Regions from separate parts of the Clostridium intestinale genome, predicted to be linked through region 2. Evidence: a T-box and tRNA genes for the amino acid it is inferred to sense, from the RefSeq annotation. Region 2 holds a T-box; the other regions hold tRNA genes.
The links. A T-box is a leader RNA that pairs with one kind of tRNA and senses whether it is charged. The one in region 2 lies ahead of P8F83_RS09755 (valine--tRNA ligase), so its partner is inferred to be a tRNA-Val.

Region 1: it encodes a tRNA-Val, which carries the amino acid that the T-box ahead of P8F83_RS09755 (valine--tRNA ligase) is inferred to sense. The anticodon was not compared.
Region 3: it encodes a tRNA-Val, which carries the amino acid that the T-box ahead of P8F83_RS09755 (valine--tRNA ligase) is inferred to sense. The anticodon was not compared.

Annotation. Positions count from the first base shown of each region.
Region 1 covers NZ_CP121166.1:2,770,978-2,777,905, reverse strand. The annotation lists gene spoIID (stage II sporulation protein D) at 1-220, shown strand, start outside; gene P8F83_RS14200 (M23 family metallopeptidase) at 375-1,142, shown strand; gene spoIIID (sporulation transcriptional regulator SpoIIID) at 1,243-1,494, shown strand; gene mreB (rod shape-determining protein MreB) at 1,587-2,609, shown strand; gene yyaC (spore protease YyaC) at 2,668-3,207, opposite strand; gene P8F83_RS14180 (hypothetical protein) at 3,359-3,970, shown strand; tRNA gene P8F83_RS14175 (tRNA-Thr) at 4,144-4,218, shown strand; tRNA gene P8F83_RS14170 (tRNA-Tyr) at 4,228-4,312, shown strand; tRNA gene P8F83_RS14165 (tRNA-Val) at 4,327-4,402, shown strand; tRNA gene P8F83_RS14160 (tRNA-Thr) at 4,466-4,540, shown strand; tRNA gene P8F83_RS14155 (tRNA-Tyr) at 4,549-4,633, shown strand; tRNA gene P8F83_RS14150 (tRNA-Val) at 4,648-4,723, shown strand; tRNA gene P8F83_RS14145 (tRNA-Thr) at 4,787-4,861, shown strand; tRNA gene P8F83_RS14140 (tRNA-Tyr) at 4,870-4,954, shown strand; SAM riboswitch class I at 5,061-5,163, shown strand; gene metK (methionine adenosyltransferase) at 5,241-6,416, shown strand; gene nagA (N-acetylglucosamine-6-phosphate deacetylase) at 6,479-6,928, opposite strand, start outside.
Region 2 covers NZ_CP121166.1:1,888,144-1,895,071, forward strand. The annotation lists gene P8F83_RS09755 (valine--tRNA ligase) at 1-1,594, opposite strand, end outside; T-box leader at 1,756-1,979, opposite strand; gene P8F83_RS09760 (acyl-CoA dehydratase activase-related protein) at 2,047-6,306, opposite strand; gene P8F83_RS09765 (tetratricopeptide repeat protein) at 6,475-6,822, shown strand; gene P8F83_RS09770 (transglutaminase-like domain-containing protein) at 6,849-6,928, opposite strand, start outside.
Region 3 covers NZ_CP121166.1:3,595,714-3,602,641, forward strand. The annotation lists gene P8F83_RS18375 (peptidoglycan DD-metalloendopeptidase family protein) at 1-807, opposite strand, end outside; gene P8F83_RS18380 (DnaD domain protein) at 1,060-2,055, shown strand; gene P8F83_RS18385 (ATP-binding protein) at 2,048-3,034, shown strand; tRNA gene P8F83_RS18390 (tRNA-Asp) at 3,127-3,203, opposite strand; tRNA gene P8F83_RS18395 (tRNA-Val) at 3,213-3,288, opposite strand; tRNA gene P8F83_RS18400 (tRNA-Glu) at 3,299-3,373, opposite strand; tRNA gene P8F83_RS18405 (tRNA-Asp) at 3,400-3,476, opposite strand; tRNA gene P8F83_RS18410 (tRNA-Val) at 3,487-3,562, opposite strand; tRNA gene P8F83_RS18415 (tRNA-Glu) at 3,574-3,648, opposite strand; tRNA gene P8F83_RS18420 (tRNA-Thr) at 3,671-3,745, opposite strand; tRNA gene P8F83_RS18425 (tRNA-Asp) at 3,751-3,827, opposite strand; tRNA gene P8F83_RS18430 (tRNA-Val) at 3,837-3,912, opposite strand; tRNA gene P8F83_RS18435 (tRNA-Glu) at 3,923-3,997, opposite strand; gene P8F83_RS18440 (hypothetical protein) at 4,189-4,335, opposite strand; gene P8F83_RS18445 (CoA-binding protein) at 4,353-4,715, opposite strand; gene P8F83_RS18450 (BaiN/RdsA family NAD(P)/FAD-dependent oxidoreductase) at 4,890-6,131, shown strand; gene P8F83_RS18455 (acyl-[acyl-carrier-protein] thioesterase) at 6,152-6,901, opposite strand.

The DNA.
Region 1 (6,928 bases), 880 kb from region 2:
TGAATTTAGGACATTATTAAATCTAAAGTCAGCTAATTTTACTATTAAGGTAGCTAACGGAAAGGTAAATATCGAGTGTATTGGTTATGGTCATGGGGTAGGAATGAGTCAAAGAGGAGCAAATGTAATGGCTAAAGCTGGCACTAAAAGTGAAGAGATACTTAAGCATTATTATAAAGGGGTAGAAATAAAAGATATAAAGGAAATTAACCTAAATTAAAATATTTTAGAAGTTATATAGGAATTAGATTTTTAATTCATATATAACTTTTTTTATGTAAAAAATGTCGAAATAAAATAGAAAAAAGTAATGGAAAAATTGTATTTTTTTAGTTTATAAAGGACAGACTACCAAATGGAGGTGTTCATAACTAATGGATAAAAAGAACAGATTTGAAAAATTAAAAAACTTACTTAGAAAGGAGAGTTTTTACGTAATTTTATTTTTGTGTCTATGTGTGGTAGCTAGTGCAGCAGCAATTTCAGTAAGAAAAGCTAAAGCGGATTTAACTCCACCTGTAGCGGATAGTTCGGATGACTTACCAATTAATATAAATGATTCTAGTGGAAATAATGTAATTGATAACGCTGATCAGGTTAAAAATACTAATGATAAGTCAAATGAAGAAAAATCAGACAACAATAAAGATGCTAATAAAACTTCTCAAAACACAACACAAAAATCAACCACCGTTTCAAATACAAATACTGTTAAATTTAATAAACCTTTAGATGGTACATTATTAAGAAAGTTTTCATATGGTATTGAGATGGTAAAAGTTGATACCAATAATTATGAAAGTATAAAAGGAATCGATATTTCAGCAAAAGTTGGAACTGATGTTGTAGCTGTAGCTGAAGGAGTTGTTGAAGAAGTTGGAGAAGAAGATGGTGATTTAAGTGGATGGTATGTTGTTATAAAACATACTAATGGTATGAAGAGTAAATATGCAAACTTAGATTCAAATATCAAAGTTAAAAAGGATCAAAAAGTTACTCAGGGAGCTGTTATCGGTAAAGTTGGAAATACAGCTAAGAAATTTACTAATAAAGATGTTGGAGAACATTTGAAATTCCAAATGGTAGATTCAAAGGGTGAACAAGTTGATCCATTAAAATATTTTACACTTAAGACACAATAATTGATTTATATAATTGAAATCAGTCATTTTATAAAATGGCTGATTTCTAAAAACATTAAATAAATATTAACTAATATAACTAAATGAGGAGGATCCAGCTTTGAAAGACTATATTGAAGAAAGGGTACTAGAGGTTGCTCAGTATATAATAGATTCGAAAGCTACAATTAGAAAAACTGCAAAGGTTTTTGGTGTTAGCAAAAGTACTATTCATAAAGATATGACTGAAAGATTACCTAAAATTAACCCATCTATAGCACAGGAAGCAAAATATATTTTAGATTTAAATAAAGCTGAAAGGCATATTAGAGGTGGAAAAGCTACAAAATTAAAGTACAAGGCTATTGAATAGATTCATTATTCCATATTATAATATAAAAAGGAGAATATTGTTGAAAAACTTTAAATATTTTCGAATTTTATCATTATAGGAGTGAATATAAAATGTGGTTTTGGAAGATTGGAAACGACTTAGCCATAGATTTAGGTACAGCTACTGTGTTAGTTTATATGGCAGGAAAAGGGATTATTTTAAAAGAACCTTCAGTAGTAGCGGTAGATAAAAATTCAAATAAGGTACTAGCTGTAGGAGAAGAAGCAAGAAAAATGATTGGCCGTACCCCAGGGAATATCGTTGCAGTACGTCCACTAAGAGATGGCGTAATATCTGATTACGATATTACTGAAAAAATGTTAAAACATTTTATTCAAAAAAGCTGCGGTAAAAGAAAAATTTCTGCCCCAAAAGTTATGGTATGTGTACCATCACAATCAACTGAAGTTGAAAAGAGAGCAGTAGTAGATGCTGCTAAAAATTCAGGAGCTAAGTCCGTATTTTTAATAGAGGAACCACTTGCAGCTGCAATAGGAGCTGGATTAGATATTTCAAAACCAAATGGAACAATGGTTATAGATATTGGTGGAGGAACCACTGATATAGCAATTATATCTCTAAATGGTGTAGTTGTAAGAGCGTCAATTAAGGTTGCTGGAGATAAGTTTGATGAATCTATTATCAGATTTATAAGAAGTAAATACAAGCTTATGATCGGAGAAAAATCAGCAGAAGAGCTTAAAATAACTGCTGGATCGGCACTAAGAGGCTCAAGAAATGTTACGGCTATAGTAAAAGGAAGAAATTTAATTACTGGATTGCCAGATAATATAGAAGTAACTACTGAAGAACTTACAAAGGCATTAGAAGAACCAGTAAGATTAATAATAGATAAAATTCGAGATGTATTAGAAAAAACCCCACCTGAGCTAGCGGCAGATATAATAGATAAAGGAATATTAATGACTGGTGGAGGGGCCTTGCTTTATGGATTCGATAAATTAATTGAGATAGAAACTGGAGTAAAAGTTAATGTAGCTGATAATTCAGTAGATTGTGTTGTTTTAGGATCTGGAAAAGCATTAACGTCTTTAGAAAAAGGACATGGTGAGTTTTTAATCTCAAATAAATAGAGTATTTATAAAAATAAAATGCTACTAAAAATTCTATATTTTTAGTAGCATTTTATTTTTATATAGAAAGTTTTTTTATATCACTCAAATAGTAAGAGTGAACTATTCCTTTAACAATAGATTTACTCATATCCATTATTAAAGAAAGGCGTATAGTTCTATTAGAAAAAATTTCGGTAGCGCTACTTGAATCAACAATGCCTATAATAGAAGCATTACCTACATCAGGAAGAGTTTTTCCAACACCCTTTCCAGGATGTATAGCATAATCTCTTACATGAATTTCACCTATTGAATTAATATCTCCTAGACAAGCATCTATGCCTATTATTAAAGAATTAGGATGATTTTTATTAATCTCAACTAATTTTTTATCTATATTTAATGCGTGGATAGGTGAAGATAAAGTTCCGTAAATTGGTAAGGGTATTAGAGTTTCTTTTAGTAATGTACCTACTAGTGGTCCAAGAGAATCTCCTATACATTTATCAGTTCCTATACAGACTATTACAGTATTGTCTTTTATATAGTCTCTCAAGAAGTAAGCTATTTCGTAATAGGCCATATTTTCTTTATAATTTACTTTAACTTTATTCAAAAAAACCATCCTTTCTACTTGATGTATAAACGGTACTTTATTATATATGCAAGCAAAAAGAACCTTATTATATATAATAAAAAATTATAATATCAAAAGTATAAAAATGATAAATAATGGCAATAAAGGTTAATAGTAGAGAGGTGATAAAATGAATAAAAAAATTTTAACGATATTAGTTATATTAGCAACAATTATAAGTGTAGTCTTTATCTTATACCCAAGTAATCCTAAAAAAACAACGGAACAAAGCGTACAAGTTAAAAATAATACATCTAAGAAACAAGTTGCAGATAAAGCAAATAATGAAAATAATACTAGTGTAAAAAATGATAAATTAGAAACGGAAAAGAAAGCAGACGACAAAGGTAAGGCTGAAAATAGTGACCCATTAATTAAAGTTGAGGGTAATGAGTATGAAGATTCATATATAGATAATTCTAAAAATAATTATAATAAACCTGATAAAAAAGAAGAAGAGGCTTTGACTGCAAGTATGATTTTTAAGGTTGATAAAAATACAATAGAGAAGAAAATTTCTGTATCTAACAAAGCAAAATTGCTTTATTATGCAAGTAAATTATCTAATTTTGATTATGCACAAATCAAAGATATATTAGATAATGGAGATGAAGTGGATGGAGCTAAAGATATAGTTAAAATATTAAAAAATAGATTAAAAGCAAGTGATTATGAAGAAGTTAAAAAAATTCTCAGCCCTTATATAGATATAGAAAAAATAGAAAATCATATTAGTGTATAGGTTTAAAAGAAAGTTTGAAAAAATCAAATAATAGACTAATAAGGAGAAAAATATAGAAAATAGGAGTTTAAGTGTAATAATATCTGTAAATGAGGTATTTTAAGAGTTGAAACTTATTACTTATCCCCTTATACTAATCATTGTCGGTTCTGTGAAAGAATCAATATAAATCCGCTGGCATGGCTCAACGGTAGAGCAGCTGACTTGTAATCAGCAGGTTGTAGGTTCGATTCCTATTGCCAGCTCCACAAAAACATGGAGGAGTTCCCGAGTGGCCAAAGGGGGCAGACTGTAAATCTGTTACGTTTCGTTTCGATGGTTCGAATCCGTCCTCCTCCACCATTTTTTAAAAATAAGGGCGCATAGCTCAGCTGGGAGAGCACCTGCCTTACAAGCAGGGGGTCACAGGTTCGATCCCTGTTGTGCCCACCAATAGTTATAATATTAAATTATAACCAAGCAAGTTTAATTAATAGGCATTAAAAGTGAATATGTGCTGGCATGGCTCAACGGTAGAGCAGCTGACTTGTAATCAGCAGGTTGTAGGTTCGATTCCTATTGCCAGCTCCATAAAACATGGAGGAGTTCCCGAGTGGCCAAAGGGGGCAGACTGTAAATCTGTTACGTTTCGTTTCGATGGTTCGAATCCGTCCTCCTCCACCATTTTTTAAAAATAAGGGCGCATAGCTCAGCTGGGAGAGCACCTGCCTTACAAGCAGGGGGTCACAGGTTCGATCCCTGTTGTGCCCACCAATAGTTATAATATTAAATTATAACCAAGCAAGTTTAATTAATAGGCATTAAAAGTGAATATGTGCTGGCATGGCTCAACGGTAGAGCAGCTGACTTGTAATCAGCAGGTTGTAGGTTCGATTCCTATTGCCAGCTCCATAAAACATGGAGGAGTTCCCGAGTGGCCAAAGGGGGCAGACTGTAAATCTGTTACGTTTCGTTTCGATGGTTCGAATCCGTCCTCCTCCACCAATAAAAGTAGATTATTCTACTTTTTTATTTTTTTTATTTATTACAAATTTTTATTGAAATATTAATCTAATAATGATATAATTATTCACGAAATGAATAATGATAACTCTTATCAAGAGAGGTGGAGGGATAGGGCCCTACGAAACCCGGCAACCTGTGTTATGCACAAAGGTGCCAATTCCTGCAGTGAAAAATCTGCGAGATAAGAGAGAGAATTAATTTATCAAGTCTCTTCTTATCGGAGGGCTTTATTTTTTTGCAATAATATATCGGAGGGAGAAATAAAATGAAAAGATTATTTACATCTGAATCAGTTACAGAAGGACATCCAGATAAAATCTGTGATCAAATATCAGATTCAGTTTTAGATGCTATATTTGAACAAGATCCAAATGCTAGAGTAGCATGTGAGACAGCAGTTACAACTGGGATGGTAATGGTAATGGGGGAAATATCAACTAAATGTTATGTGGATATTCCTAAGGTGGTTAGACAAACTATTAGAGAAATAGGTTACGATAGAGCAAAATATGGATTTGACTGTGATACTTGTGCAGTATTAACTACTATAGACGAGCAATCATCAGATATAGCTCAAGGAGTAGATGAGGCTTTAGAATCTAGAGAAGGCGAAATGGATAAAATAGATGCAGTTGGAGCTGGAGATCAAGGAATGATGTTTGGTTTTGCAACTAATGAAACTCCAGAATTAATGCCAGCACCTATAGCTATGGCGCATAGACTTTCAAGAAGATTATCTGAAGTAAGAAAAAATGGAACTTTAGAGTATTTAAGACCAGATGGAAAAACTCAAGTTACAGTAGAATATGATGATAATAAAGTAAAAAGAATTGATGCTATAGTAGTGTCAACTCAACATGGACCAGAGGTATCACAAGAACAAATAAAAAGTGATATTTTAGAACATGTAATAAAGGCTGTTATACCAGCTGAATTATTAGATGAAAATACTAAATATTATATAAATCCAACTGGAAGATTTGTTATAGGTGGACCACAAGGAGACGCTGGGTTAACTGGTAGAAAAATAATTGTTGATACCTATGGCGGATACGGTAGACATGGTGGCGGAGCTTTCTCAGGAAAAGATCCAACTAAGGTAGATAGAAGTGCAGCTTATGCAGCTAGATGGGTTGCAAAAAACCTTGTAGCAGCTGGTGTTGCTGATAAATTAGAGATAGAAGTAGCTTATGCTATAGGAGTTGCTAAACCAGTGTCAATAGAAGTAGATACATTTGGGACTGCTAAAATAGGTGATGATAAAATAATCGATATAATAAATAAGGTATTTGATTTAAGACCGGGAGCTATTATAAGAGATTTAGATTTAAGAAGACCTATATATAAGAGGACAGCAGCTTATGGACATTTTGGAAGAACAGATGTAGAACTTCCTTGGGAACAACTAACAAGGGTTGAAGAAATAAAAAAATTAATATAGTATATTAAAAAAAGTGGTTATAAAATGATTGTAAGTTATCATTTTATAAACCACTTTTTCTTCTAATTATTGGAATAAACTATTTTTCCGCCAATTATTGAATATTTAATTTCAATATTATCATCAAATAAAACTAAATCAGCATCATACCCTTCTTTTATTATACCTTTTTTGTCATCAACCTTACAATGTTTTGCAGGATTGTAAGTAGCCATCTTAATAACTTCGTGTAATGGATAGTTAGTATTTTTATATACATTTTTAATAGCATTATCAAGTGTTAAGATAGAACCAGCAAGAGCTCCATTTTCTAACCTTGCAGCACCATTTTTAACTATTACAGGCTGCCCACCCAAAGAATAAGAGCCTTCAGGCATACAACAGGCTTCCATTGCGTCAGATACTAATAAAACCTTATCAGTTGTCTTTATTTTATATGCGGTTCTTAAAGAAGGATAAGATATATGAATTCCATCAGAAATAGTTTCTGTAGTTATATTAGAATCAAAAAT
Region 2 (6,928 bases):
CTAAGGACTTACTCATCTTTTTACCTTCTGAATCTCTCATTATACCATGTATAAGTACATGTTCAAAAGGAGTTTCTCCCATGTTGTGAAGTCCAGAGAAGATCATTCTAGCAACCCAGAAGAAGATTATATCATATCCAGTAACTAAAACTGAGTTAGGATAGAAGTAGTTTAAGTCATCTGTCTTATCTGGCCAACCTAAAGTTGAGAACGGCCAAAGTGCAGATGAGAACCAAGTGTCAAGTACATCATCTTCTTGTCTTATCTTAGTTGATGAACACTTAGTACAGCTTTCAGGTGCATCTTCCTTTACCATCATTTCTCCACAATCTTCACAGTAGAATACAGGTATTCTATGTCCCCACCAAAGTTGTCTTGATATACACCAGTCTTGAATGTTTTCCATCCAGTTGAAGTAAGTCTTTTCAAATCTTTCTGGTATAAACTTAGTTTTCTTTTCTTTAACTACATCTACCGCAGGTTTTGCTAAAGATTCCATCTTAACATACCATTGTTTTGATATTATAGGTTCTATTACAACTCCACATCTATCATGAGTCCCTACATTGTGAACATGCGGTTTTATCTTAACTAGAAGTCCTTCTGAGTCTAAGTCTTTAACTATAGCTTTTCTTGCTTCATATCTATCAAGTCCAACATACTTTCCACCTAAAGAGTTTATAACTCCTCTATCATCCATAACTCTGATTTCTTTAAGAGAGTGTCTTTTACCAACTTCATAGTCATTTGGATCATGTGCTGGAGTTATCTTAACTGCACCTGTACCAAACTCTATATCAACATAGTCGTCAGCAACTACAGGTATTTCTCTATTAACTAGTGGAAGTATTAAAGTTTTACCTATTAAGTGCTTAAATCTCTCATCATTTGGATTTACAGCAACAGCAGTATCTCCTAAAAGAGTTTCTGGTCTAGTTGTTGCTATTTCTAAAAACTCATCTGAGTCTTTAACTGGATACTTAATGTGCCAGAAGCTGCCTTCTTGTTCTTTATATTCAATCTCTGCATCAGATAAAGCAGTTTCACACTTAGGACACCAGTTAGTTATTCTATTTCCTTGGTAGATAAGTCCTTCATTGTACAACTTAACAAATACATGTCTAACTGCTTTGTTTAAGTTCTCATCCATAGTGAAAGCTTCTCTAGTAAAGTCTGCTGAAACTCCCATCTTTTTAAGTTGAGTTCTTATTCTTTCTCTGTACTCATCTGACCATTCCCAAACTTTCTCTAAGAATCCTTCTCTTCCAAGTTCCTTCTTAACTAAACCTTGTTTCAGAAGTTCATTCTCAACTTTAACTTCAGTTGCTATACTTGCATGGTCTTCCCCAGGAACCCATAAAGTACAAAAACCTTGCATTCTTTTATATCTTATTAAAATATCTTGAAGTGTATTATCTAAAGCATGCCCAAGATGAAGTTTACCAGTTATATTTGGTGGTGGCATTACTATAGTATAAGGCTTTTTGCTTTTATCAACCTCTGGCGTAAAGTATTTTTTCTCTTCCCATGTTTTATATATCTTTTCTTCAAATTCTTTTGGATTATAGGTTGTTGAAATATTATTTTCACTCATTTTTTCTTCCTCCTCTTAATTTAGGATATTTCTTTTAAGCTAAAATTTAGCTATACTTAAGTATTTTCTTTGCTTTCATCCTTGGAAACTTATATTTATCAAATTTATCGCCCAGGAAATATATGGAATAATGCACAAATAAAAAAAGAGCCTTCATCCTATAAAAGGACGAAGACTCGCGGTACCACCTTTATTTCTACAATCATAAAAGATTATAGACTCTCATTACTTTAACGACATAGCTGCCGACTTTACCTACTTAAACTTTCAGCAAAGCTGCTCAAAAGCTACCTTCAAAACATCCGATATAGAAAATCTCACAGCCTAAGGATTTTCTTCTCTTAATATCATTACTGTTTTTACTCCTCTTTTTCATTGCATTTGTATATCCATATGAAATTATACGATATATTCATATATTATAGTATTAAATGTAAAATTGTCAAGAAATATTATACTTCTTTTTCAAGCCACAATACTTTTTTAGGTGCTTCCTTTTGTTCTAGGTTCTTAAAGGCGACTGACATCATAAGTTTAATTCTATTTAATTGATTAACTTCTGATGCACCTGGATCATAATCTACTGCAACTATGTTAGAAAGAGGATATTTATGCTTTAATGCCTTAATCATACCTTTTCCTGTAACATGGTTAGGCAGGCAAGCAAAAGGCTGCATACAAATTATGTTGTTAACTCCACTTTCTATAAGTTCTATCATCTCTGCTGTTAAAAACCATCCTTCTCCTGTTTGGTTACCTAGAGAAAGTATTTGAGATGCCATATCTCCTAATTCTTTTATATGCTTAGGTGCATGGAATCTGTTACTTTCGTCTAAAGCCTTCTTCATTTCTTTTCTATATAACTCCATAAACCATATAGCAAGCATTGAAATATTTCTGCTCTTTTTGCTTGCAGATAAGAATTTATATTTAAAGTCTGCATCATAAGCTGAGTAGAAGAAGAAGTCTAGAAGATCAGGCATAACTGCTTCTCCACCTTCATTTTCAATAACACTTACTGCATCATTGTTTGCAGTTGGATGGAACTTAACTAAAATCTCACCAACTAGTCCAACTTTAGGTTTCTTTATATCTAAAAGTTCTAGTTCATCAAACTCTTTAATAATATTTCTTATATTCTTTTTATAAGCATTAAAACTTCCACTTCTAACATTTTCTTTAGCTATATTTCTCCACTTATCATAAAGTTCATTTGCACTTCCAACCTCTTTTTCATAAGGTCTTACTTTATATAAAACTCTCATAAATAAATCACCATAAACTAATGACATTAATGCTTTATGAAGGAGTTTTGGTGTTATCTTAAATCCTGACTGTTTCTCAAGTCCAACAGCATTTAAAGATATAACTGGTATATTTTCAAAACCAGCTTCAATTAAAGCTTTTTTAAGGAATCCTATATAGTTTGTTGCTCTACATCCTCCACCTGTTTGAGAAATGATAACTGATGTATTATCTAAATCATACTCACCCGATTTTAAGGCATGTATTAGTTGTCCTATTACTATTATTGAAGGATAACAAGCGTCATTATTAACATATTTTAATCCCTCTTCTACAGCCATCTTATCAGTTGATGGTAAAACTACTAAGTTGTAGCCAGAAGAATTAAAAGCTTCCTGAACCAAATCAAAGTGAATCGGAGACATTTGTGGTGACAATATTGTATGAGTTTTTCTCATTTCCTTAGTAAACTCTTTAGACTTATACTCAATCTTCTGTTTTATAGGAACATAGTTATTTCTAACTCTTTCTTCCATTGCAGCTATTAAGCTTCTGATTCTTATTCTTATAGCACCTAAATTATTTCCTTCATCTATCTTTAAAACAGTATATATCTTCCCAGATGCACTTAATATCTCTTGAACCTGGTCAGTTGTAACTGCATCTAATCCACATCCAAAGGAGTTTAATTGAACTAACTCTAGGTTGTCTTTTTTGGATACATATGTGGCTGCCCTATATAATCTTGAATGGTATGTCCATTGATCAACTATCTTAAGTGGTCTTTGGACCTCTGATAAATGAGCAACTGAATCTTCTGTTAAAACAGCCATTCCAAAGGATGCTATTATATTAGGTATTCCGTGGTTTATTTCAGGGTCTACATGATATGGTCTTCCGCTAAGTACTATACCCTTTTTACCTGTTTCTTCAAGATACTTTATTACTTCTTCCCCTTTGTTTCTTATATCTAAAACGTAGTTTTCTTTTTCTCTCCACGCTAAGTCTAGTGCCTTTATACATTCTTCTTTACTAACACCAAGTTCTTTAAACTCATGGATAAGTCTAACTAATAACTTATCTTTATCATGAAGTGCAAAGAAAGGATTCATAAACTTAACATCTTGCTCCTTAATAACATCCATATTAGCTCTTATAGCTTCTGGATATGAAGTTACTATAGGACAATTGTAGTGATTTCCCGCTGTAGGATCTTCTTTTACTTCATATGGAATACAAGGATAGAAAATTGTTTTTACACCTCTATTTATTAAAGCCATAATATGACCATGAACAAGCTTAGCTGGATAACAAGCTGATTCAGATGGTATTGTTTCTATTCCCATTTCATATATAGCTTTTGAACTTCTAGGAGATAACTCAACTCTAAATCCTAATTCTGTTAAGAAAGTAAACCAAAATGGATAGTTTTCATATTGATTTAAGACTCTAGGTATTCCTATTATTCCTCTTTTAGCTTCTTCTTTCTTTAGTGGTATATATTTAAAAGTTCTTCTATATTTATAGTCATACAAATTAGGAACTTCTTCACTAGATACTCTACCTATAATAGGTCTTTCACATCTATTTCCTGATATAAAGGTTTCTCCATTTGAGAATTTATTTTTAGTTAACAAGCAGTTGTTTCCACAAAGTCCACACCTCTCAAGACTTGTATCAAAAGTAAAGCTTTCTAGTTCCTCTAAAGGTACTAAAGTAGACTCATAACCTTGTGTATATCTTTCTTTTGAGATTAATGCAGCTCCAAAAGCTCCCATAAGACCAGCAATATCAGGTCTTATTACTTCTCTTTCTGAGACAAGTTCAAAACTTCTAAGTACTGCATCATTATAGAAAGTTCCACCTTGAACTATTATCTTCTGTCCCATTTCCTCTTTTTTTCTTATTTTAATAACTTTAAATAAAGCATTTTTTATAACCGAATAAGAAAGTCCTGCCGATATATCACCTACTGTTGCACCTTCTTTTTGGGATTGCTTAACTCTTGAATTCATAAATACTGTACATCTTGAACCTAAGTCTACAGGACTTGATGAGTATAAAGCTTCCTTAGCAAAATCTTTAACTTCCATATTCAAAGAATTAGCAAAGGTCTCTATAAATGATCCACATCCCGAAGAACAAGCTTCATTTAATAATATACTGTCTATAACTCCATTTTTTATTCTTAGACATTTCATGTCTTGTCCACCAATATCTAATATAAAATCAACTCCTGGTAAAAAGTTATCAGCAGCTTTATAGTGAGCTATAGTTTCTATTTCTCCAATATCTATATGAAGGGCAGCTTTAATTAAACTCTCACCATATCCAGTTATAGTAGAATTAACTATCTTAGTTTCTTTTGGCATCTTACTGTATATTTCTTTTAATATACCTACTACAGTTAATAAAGGACTTCCTTCATTTGATCCATAATAAGAATAAAGTAGTTCTCCTGATTCACCTATTAATGCAGCTTTAGTTGTTGTAGATCCTGCATCAATACCTAAATAGGTATTTCCTTTATATAAACTTAAATCCCCTCTTTTTGCTTTATTGTCCTCATGTCTATTTCTAAATTCTATTAATTCCTCATCATCCTTAAATAAAGGTCTTAAAGTTTCTATTTCTTTATCTTGGAACTTTGATAATTCTTTCACTTTATCAACTATATTTTTAAACAAAATGCTATTTTCACCTTTTGAAGCTAAAGCTGCTCCTAAAGCCACAAATAATTGTGGGTTTTCTGGGAATATGACATCTTCTTCTTTTAACTCTAAGGTTTCTATAAACCTTTGTCTTAATTCTGATAGGAAATAAAGTGGGCCTCCTAAGAAAGCAACCTTTCCTCTAATTGGTTTTCCACAAGCTAATCCACTTATAGTTTGAGTTACAACTGCTTGAAGTACAGAAGCTGCTATATCTTCTTTTTTAGCACCTTCATTTATAAGAGGTTGTACATCAGTTTTCGCAAAAACTCCACATCTAGATGCAATAGGGTATATAGTTCCATAACTTTTAGCTAAATCATTTAAGCCTGTAGCATCTGTTTTTAGTAGTGAGGCCATCTGATCTATAAATGCACCAGTACCACCTGCACAAGTTCCATTCATTCTTTGCTCTACTCCACCTTTGAAGTAAGTTATCTTAGCATCTTCTCCACCTAGTTCTATAGCTACATCTGTTTCCGGTACCATTTCCTCTATAGTTTTAGTACATGCTATAACTTCTTGTATAAAAGTAACATCTAGCCACTTTGAAACTGAAAGTCCACCAGAACCTGTAACGTTAATTGTTATCTCAATATTTCCGAACTGTTTATAGGCTTCTCTAATAAGGCCAATAATTGTGCTCTTTATGTCAGAGAAGTGTCTCTTATATCTGCTATATACTATTTTATTTGCTGCATTTAAAATTACTAGTTTTACTGTAGTAGACCCTACATCCAACCCTAAATTATACATTTAATCGCTTCCTTTCAATAAAAATAAAAGCCTAATACTTATTATATTATTAAATAAATCCAATTTAAAGTATAGCTATTTAATTGTTAACAATGTTATGTTTTTGAATAATATTGTTATTTTTGTTAATAATGTCAATATGTAAATAATTTATATTATGGAGGATTTATGAGTTATTTTCAAGAGGGTAATAAACTATATAATAGTAAGAACTATCTAGAAGCATTAGATTATTACGAAAAAGCCATAAAACTAAAAGAAAACTTAGCCTGCTCATATTATAATGCAGGGGTATGTTTGATAAAAACTAAAGATTATTTAAATGCAATTACTTATATAAAAAAAGCTATAGATTTATCAGAAGATAGTAAATATTATTTTAATCTGGCTTATTCATATGCCATGCTTAATAATACTAGGAAAGCTTTGTTATACTTTAATAGAGCTTGGTCACTAAATAGCAAGGATGAAGATTGTGAAAAAGCAATAAATCTTCTCCTAAAAAAGGTTACATAGGGATTTCTTAATTTTTAAGAAATCCCTTACCATTCACCTATTACTTTTTCTTTTTTGTGATCTTCAAAAAAGTCCTTTGAATCAAAATAGTTTCCACCTTTATAAA
Region 3 (6,928 bases), 1.7 Mb from region 2:
ATTCTCTAAAAATGCTACTCCACCTGCAATAGGATCTTTTACCCCTTTATAAACTATGTTATCTTTAGGCTCCACTATAACTTTTTCAGATATATTTTTCTCATTTATCTTCTTACCATTTGAATATTTTATCTCCTTTAATACTTCTTTTTCACCTGCTACGCCTTCTTGATTTTTACTTTGCCCTAAATATATTTCGTTTGTAGATAATATTGTTGTTTTTGGCATTATAGTTTCTTTAAAAGTTTCATTTAATGTAATATCTATATTTAAAATAGGTTTATCTCCTTTATTAGTTTCATATAGTCTTTCAACAATAATTTCTAATGGATCTAAAGAAGATATATTAACCGTCTCTTTTTTAAGTTCTATGCTTCCATTTATATTTACAGATAAAACATTGTCTTTATCAACATTTATATCTTTTAAGTATTTTCCCACTAATGAATTTAGTGCGCTCTTTTTTTCTTCTTCCGATGATATATATCCAAATTCAATACCATTTATAATTAATCTATTAGTATTAACTGTACCTTCTAGACTCTTAAGTACATTTTTTTTAACTTCTACATCATTAGTTATTGTAGTTTCGCTTTTATTAATTTTTTTGAAGCTTAACTTATATTTTTTTATATTAATGGTTGGGTATTGATCTACAAGCCCATTAGCTATACTTTTAATAGACTCTTTAAAATCTTTTTTATTATCTACATATCCTATAAGTCTGTTACTTATATATGCAGAATAATTTAAATTATTTTTACTATATGCTCTATATGTGATTATTCCTATAGATGTTGTGAGCATAATTACAATAAAACATATATATATCACAACCCTTTTCAGTATAATATTTTCCTTATTACAATTTTTCAGACTATCTTCCATGCAATTTCCTCATTTACTTTAATTTTGAAATACAAATACTACTATTCCCGAAATTAAAAATACTATACATTTTTTTATACTGAATTAAGTTGTTAGATGTTTTCTGCTTTGTTATAATGATTTTACACTTATGAGTGTTATTAAATTTATGGGGAAGGTGTAAATAAATATATGAGTACTTTTATGCTAAAAAATTCACCTGTTACCTTTACTCCTATTAGTAATATTTTTATTGAAAAACATATGCCAAAAGCGCGAGGAGAATTTGTTAAAGTTTATATATTAATGCTTAAATATATTTTATCTGGAGAGCTTGGAGTAAGTTCTTCTATAATAGCCTCTAAACTTAATCTTTTAGAGTCAGATATTATGAATGCTTTTTATTATTGGCAAGATGAAGGATTACTAAAAATAGTTCCTATAGACAAAATGGGTAACTACAGTATTGAGTTTTCTACTTTATCAGAGGAAATAGAAGAAACAAATCCTAAGCTCAGTCTATTAGAAGCTTTAAATTCTAGTGGAACTAAAGATATGCTTAAGGATATAGAAAAACTTATAGGAAGACCTCTGTCTCCTAAAGAAATGTCTTCATATTTAGGTTGGCAAAAAGATTTTGGTTTTTCATCAGAACTTATTTTGCTTCTAATTGAATACTGTGTATCTAAAGGAAAAAAAGATTCCAGGTATATTGAAAAAGTTGCTCTTGCTTGGAACGATAACAATATTAAAACTATAGAAGCAGCTCAAAGCTATATAACTAAATCCGAGGACAAATGGGTAAAAATAAGAAGTATTCTTTCTTATTTGGGAATTAAAAATACAGATATTATGAAACCTCAAGAGGAGCTTTTAGATAAGTGGATTACTAAATACAATTATTCTCTAGAAGTTATATATAAAGCTGTACAAATTTGTTTTGATAGATTAGGACGCTCTGATTTTAAATATATTGATGGAATATTATCTAAATGGTATGGAAGTAATCTTAAAACCCTTAAAGACATAGAACAGAGTGAGGCTAACTATAAAGCTACTAACTCAAATAAAACCAAGTATACTCAAAAAAATGAAAAACCTAAGCTTAGGTTTGATAATTTTCAAGGAAGAAATTATGATTATGATTCCTTAGAAAAAAAATTATTAGGATGGGATAATGATGATTAAAGGATATAGGTCAGAAGTTTTATCTCTCTATGAGTTAATAAGAGAAAGAGAATCTAATGCCCTTAAAACTAGAAAAAAAGAAATTCAAGAGCTTCATCCAGAAATTATAGCTATAGACCAAGAAATAGGAAAACTATCTTTGAGTCTTTCTATGAATATTTTAAAAAATCATGATGATATAGCTCCAGTAATTACAAACTTAAAGAATAAAATAATGGATTTAAGAGCTAAAAAATATGAAATGCTTGTTCAAAACGGTTATCCTCAAAATTACTTAAATATACGTTATACATGTAGTAAATGTAAAGATACCGGTTATATAGGAATTGAACAATGCGAATGCTATAAACGTAAACTTATTGAAGTATATTATAAAAACTCCGAGTTATCTGATACTGTTAGAAATAATAATTTTGATAACTTCGATTTATCTTTATTTTCTTCCCATAGAGTTGGCGATGAAAAATTTTCGCCTAGAAAAAATATGGAAAGTATATTTCAAGATATAATAACCAGGTATATGCCCTCTTTTAAACATCATAATGAAAATCTATTGTTTTATGGAGATCCAGGTACAGGCAAAACGTACTTAACCAACTGTATAGCAAGAGAACTTTTAGATAGCGGAATTTTAGTTGTTTATAGAACAGCTGATGAGCTTATCAAAAATCTTAGGGAAGTTAGATTTGATAATAATAAAATCTTAGAAGAATTGCTTATTAACTGTGATTTGCTTATTATAGATGATTTAGGAACTGAACAAATAACAGAATTCTCTATAGCCGAGTTATTTAACTTATTAAATGTCAAACTATTAAGGAAGAAAAAGATGATAATATCAACAAATCTTACCTTAACTGATATAACAAAAACCTATACTGAAAGAATAGGCTCTAGGCTTATAGGAAATTTCAAACTTCATAAATTTTATGGAGATGATATTAGAGTACAAATTAATTTAAAGAAAAATAGAAGCTAGAATATTTAATTCTGGCTTCTATTTTTATAATTAATTATCTCATATTTATTTTTAATATAAAAAAAGCTTTAGTTTTAACTAAAGCTTTTTTGTGGCGACTCAGAAGGGGCTCGAACCCTCGACCTCCGGCGTGACAGGCCGGCACTCTAACCAACTGAGCTACTGAGCCATATTTATTTGGTGGGCACAACAGGGATCGAACCTGTGACCCCCTGCTTGTAAGGCAGGTGCTCTCCCAGCTGAGCTATGCGCCCAAATAAAAAATGGTGACCCCTAGGGGAATCGAACCCCTGTTACCACCGTGAAAGGGTGGTGTCTTGACCGCTTGACCAAGGGGCCATAATAAATATAATTTTAAGTAAAAGTGGCGACTCAGAAGGGGCTCGAACCCTCGACCTCCGGCGTGACAGGCCGGCACTCTAACCAACTGAGCTACTGAGCCATAATTTATTTGGTGGGCACAACAGGGATCGAACCTGTGACCCCCTGCTTGTAAGGCAGGTGCTCTCCCAGCTGAGCTATGCGCCCAAATAAAAAAATGGTGACCCCTAGGGGAATCGAACCCCTGTTACCACCGTGAAAGGGTGGTGTCTTGACCGCTTGACCAAGGGGCCATAATAAGTATTATGAAAAAAATGGAGCTGGCAATAGGAATCGAACCTACAACCTGCTGATTACAAGTCAGCTGCTCTACCGTTGAGCCATGCCAGCGTAAATGGCGACTCAGAAGGGGCTCGAACCCTCGACCTCCGGCGTGACAGGCCGGCACTCTAACCAACTGAGCTACTGAGCCATATTTATTTGGTGGGCACAACAGGGATCGAACCTGTGACCCCCTGCTTGTAAGGCAGGTGCTCTCCCAGCTGAGCTATGCGCCCAAATAAAAAATGGTGACCCCTAGGGGAATCGAACCCCTGTTACCACCGTGAAAGGGTGGTGTCTTGACCGCTTGACCAAGGGGCCATAATTATTTAATCTATTGTCGCCTTATCTTGCGACCCGACAATGAATATGATACCTAAAATTGATAATAGTGTCAACACTTTTTTTATTTTTTTTTAAATACTGCCTTAAATATTGATTTTATCTTAATTATAAACACAATTCTAATAAAACTTTTAAAAAAGCTATCATTTTTTGATAGCTTTTTTATATTATTTACTATGGTCTTTTGAATTCTCGTAATGACCTATCTTTTCTCCATCTATTACTCCAATTTCAGCACCATTTTTAGGATTCATTTTTCTTAATTCTGCGTTAGACTTTTCTCTATCTTTTCTTCTGTTTTTATTATTATCCATTAGACTTTCTCCTTTTCTTATCCAAGAGCTACTAATGCACAGCCTTCGATAGCTATAATACCATTATCTTTGCAGTAGCTTAAAATTTCTCTACTTTCTGCTCCTGGTTGTATTAGTATATATTTTATACCTAAAGCTTTTGCTTCTTCTATAAATTTTATTCCACTTAGAGGGTTTATACATAAATCTATAACATCAATTTTATATGGTACTTCTCCCAATGTTTTATAAATATTTTCTCCACCTTTAGGATGGACACCTTCAGTATTATACCCTCTTGAAATTAACTTGCTCAGTATTTTACTAGCATACTTCTCTTTATTTAATGTGTCACCTATTACAACCCAATTTTTGTATTTTAATAATTCTGTAGCATTCATAAAAAAATCTCCTTTTTTAATTCTATAATTTTATTATAATAAATTTCATTATTTATTAATATATGATACCATTAATTCTATTTATATAAAATTTATTATAAATATAAGCTCTAGTTATATTATTTCAATAATGATACAATTTATTTATTCCAATATAGTGAAGGAGGTTTCCTAATGATTCATCATAATATGCTCGTAGTTGGTGGTGGTGCATCAGGATTAATGAGTGCAATACTTTTAAAAGATTTTGGGTTAGATGTAGCAATTGTTGAAGGTACAGACAGAGTCGGAAAAAAGATTTTAACTACTGGTAATGGTAGGTGTAATATATCAAATAATAATATAGATTACCCCTTTTCAGGTTATTACAGTGATACTGAGAATTTTTTTATTGAAGCTTTAAATAAATTTTCTGTAGAAGATACCTTAAACTTTTTTTCATTTTTAGGATTACCTATTGTTGAATTAGAAAAAGGTAAACTTTATCCACAGTCTCTTCAGGCTTCTTCCGTTGTGGATATTTTTCGTTTAGCTTTAGAGGATAGAAAAATCCCTGTGTATAACTCCTGTAAAATTAAATCTATCCACAAACGCAAAAAATTTATTTTATCCACAGATAATGCTGATTTGAGTGAGTTTTCTTGTGATAAACTTATTTTATCTTGCGGAGGAAAATCTGCTGAAAAAACAGGCTCAGATGGTTCTGGTTATAAACTTGCTAAAGAATTAGGCCATAGCATAATAAAACCGCTTCCTGCTATAGTACAATTAAAGCTTAACTATCCTAGTTTAAAAGCTTTGTCTGGCATTAAGTTTGATGCTCTTGCTTCAATTTTAGTTGATGATATTGTCATAAGAAGTGATTTTGGAGAGGTACTTTTTACTGATTACGGCATCTCTGGTCCACCGATCCTTCAGCTTTCTCATATTGCATCTAAATCCTTAGAGAATGATAAGAAAGTTAGCGTAGTTGTAGATTTATTTCCTAATAAATCTAAAGAAGATATTGAAAATTTTATATATGGTCATTTTAGTATGTTTTCTCATAGAAAAGTTATAGATTCTCTCATAGGCGTTCTGAATAAAAAATTAATTCCTATATTCCTAAAAGAAGCTAAAGTAAATGATTTACATAAACCAGTCTATGATTTAACTTGGTCAGAAAAATCAAATATTATTTCTCTAATGAAAAAGTGGCAATTTTCTTGCGTTGGGACAAATGGATTTAACAATGCTCAGGTTACATCAGGTGGAATAAATACTTCTGAAGTTAACAGTTCAACTTTGGAGTCTAAAATCATTGATAACTTATATTTTACTGGGGAAATTTTAGATGTTCATGGAGATTGCGGCGGATTTAATTTACAATGGGCTTGGAGCTCAGCCTATACAGTTGCAACTGCATTAAAAAACTAGCAAAAGATGAAATTCTTTTGCTAGTTTTTTCTCCAAAAAGTATTTATAAGAGTAATATCTCTTCCCTCATCATCTTGAATTAAATGACGAATTTTCATTACTCCATTTTCTTCATTATGAACTGAACATTTAGTTTTTACCATATGTCCATAAGTGATTTCTTTAGAATATATAATACTAATATTATCTAATTCATATTCATCAACTATCTCATCAGGAATAACCTCTAGAGCCCATTCAACATACTTAGTGTTATTTACATGTTTGTTAGAATCTATATCACTACGTCTTACATAAAACTCTCTAAAATATTGATCTTCTTCCAGTTTTTCTGGATCTACTATTGTTGGATTATCCTTTATTTCATCCGCACATCCATAAGCTTCATACAAGTCCCTTGGTATTCTAGCAGGTCTTCTTTTAGCTAAATCTATTAGAAAGAAAAGGCTCTTTCCTTCACCTATAATCTTATCGGCTTCATCTAATATTGTATAATCTCTAAAGGCATAAAACTTTTTAAAGCCTATTGGATCTGTTATTATTTTTATTTTTTCCCCATATCTAGGGTATCTTTTCATATTTATATTGTATTTATAAAATACCCATGTTAAGTTTCTTCCAGTTAAGGAATCAACCCCTACCCCAAGTTCTTCCGATTGCTGCATACCTATATCACAGAAAAAGTCTAATATAGAAGTTATTTTACATTTTAAACTATTATCTAAATTATAATAATTTATTTCATATTGTTTTTCAAAAACTCTCCCCATAACGATCTCCCTTAAACCTATTTTAAT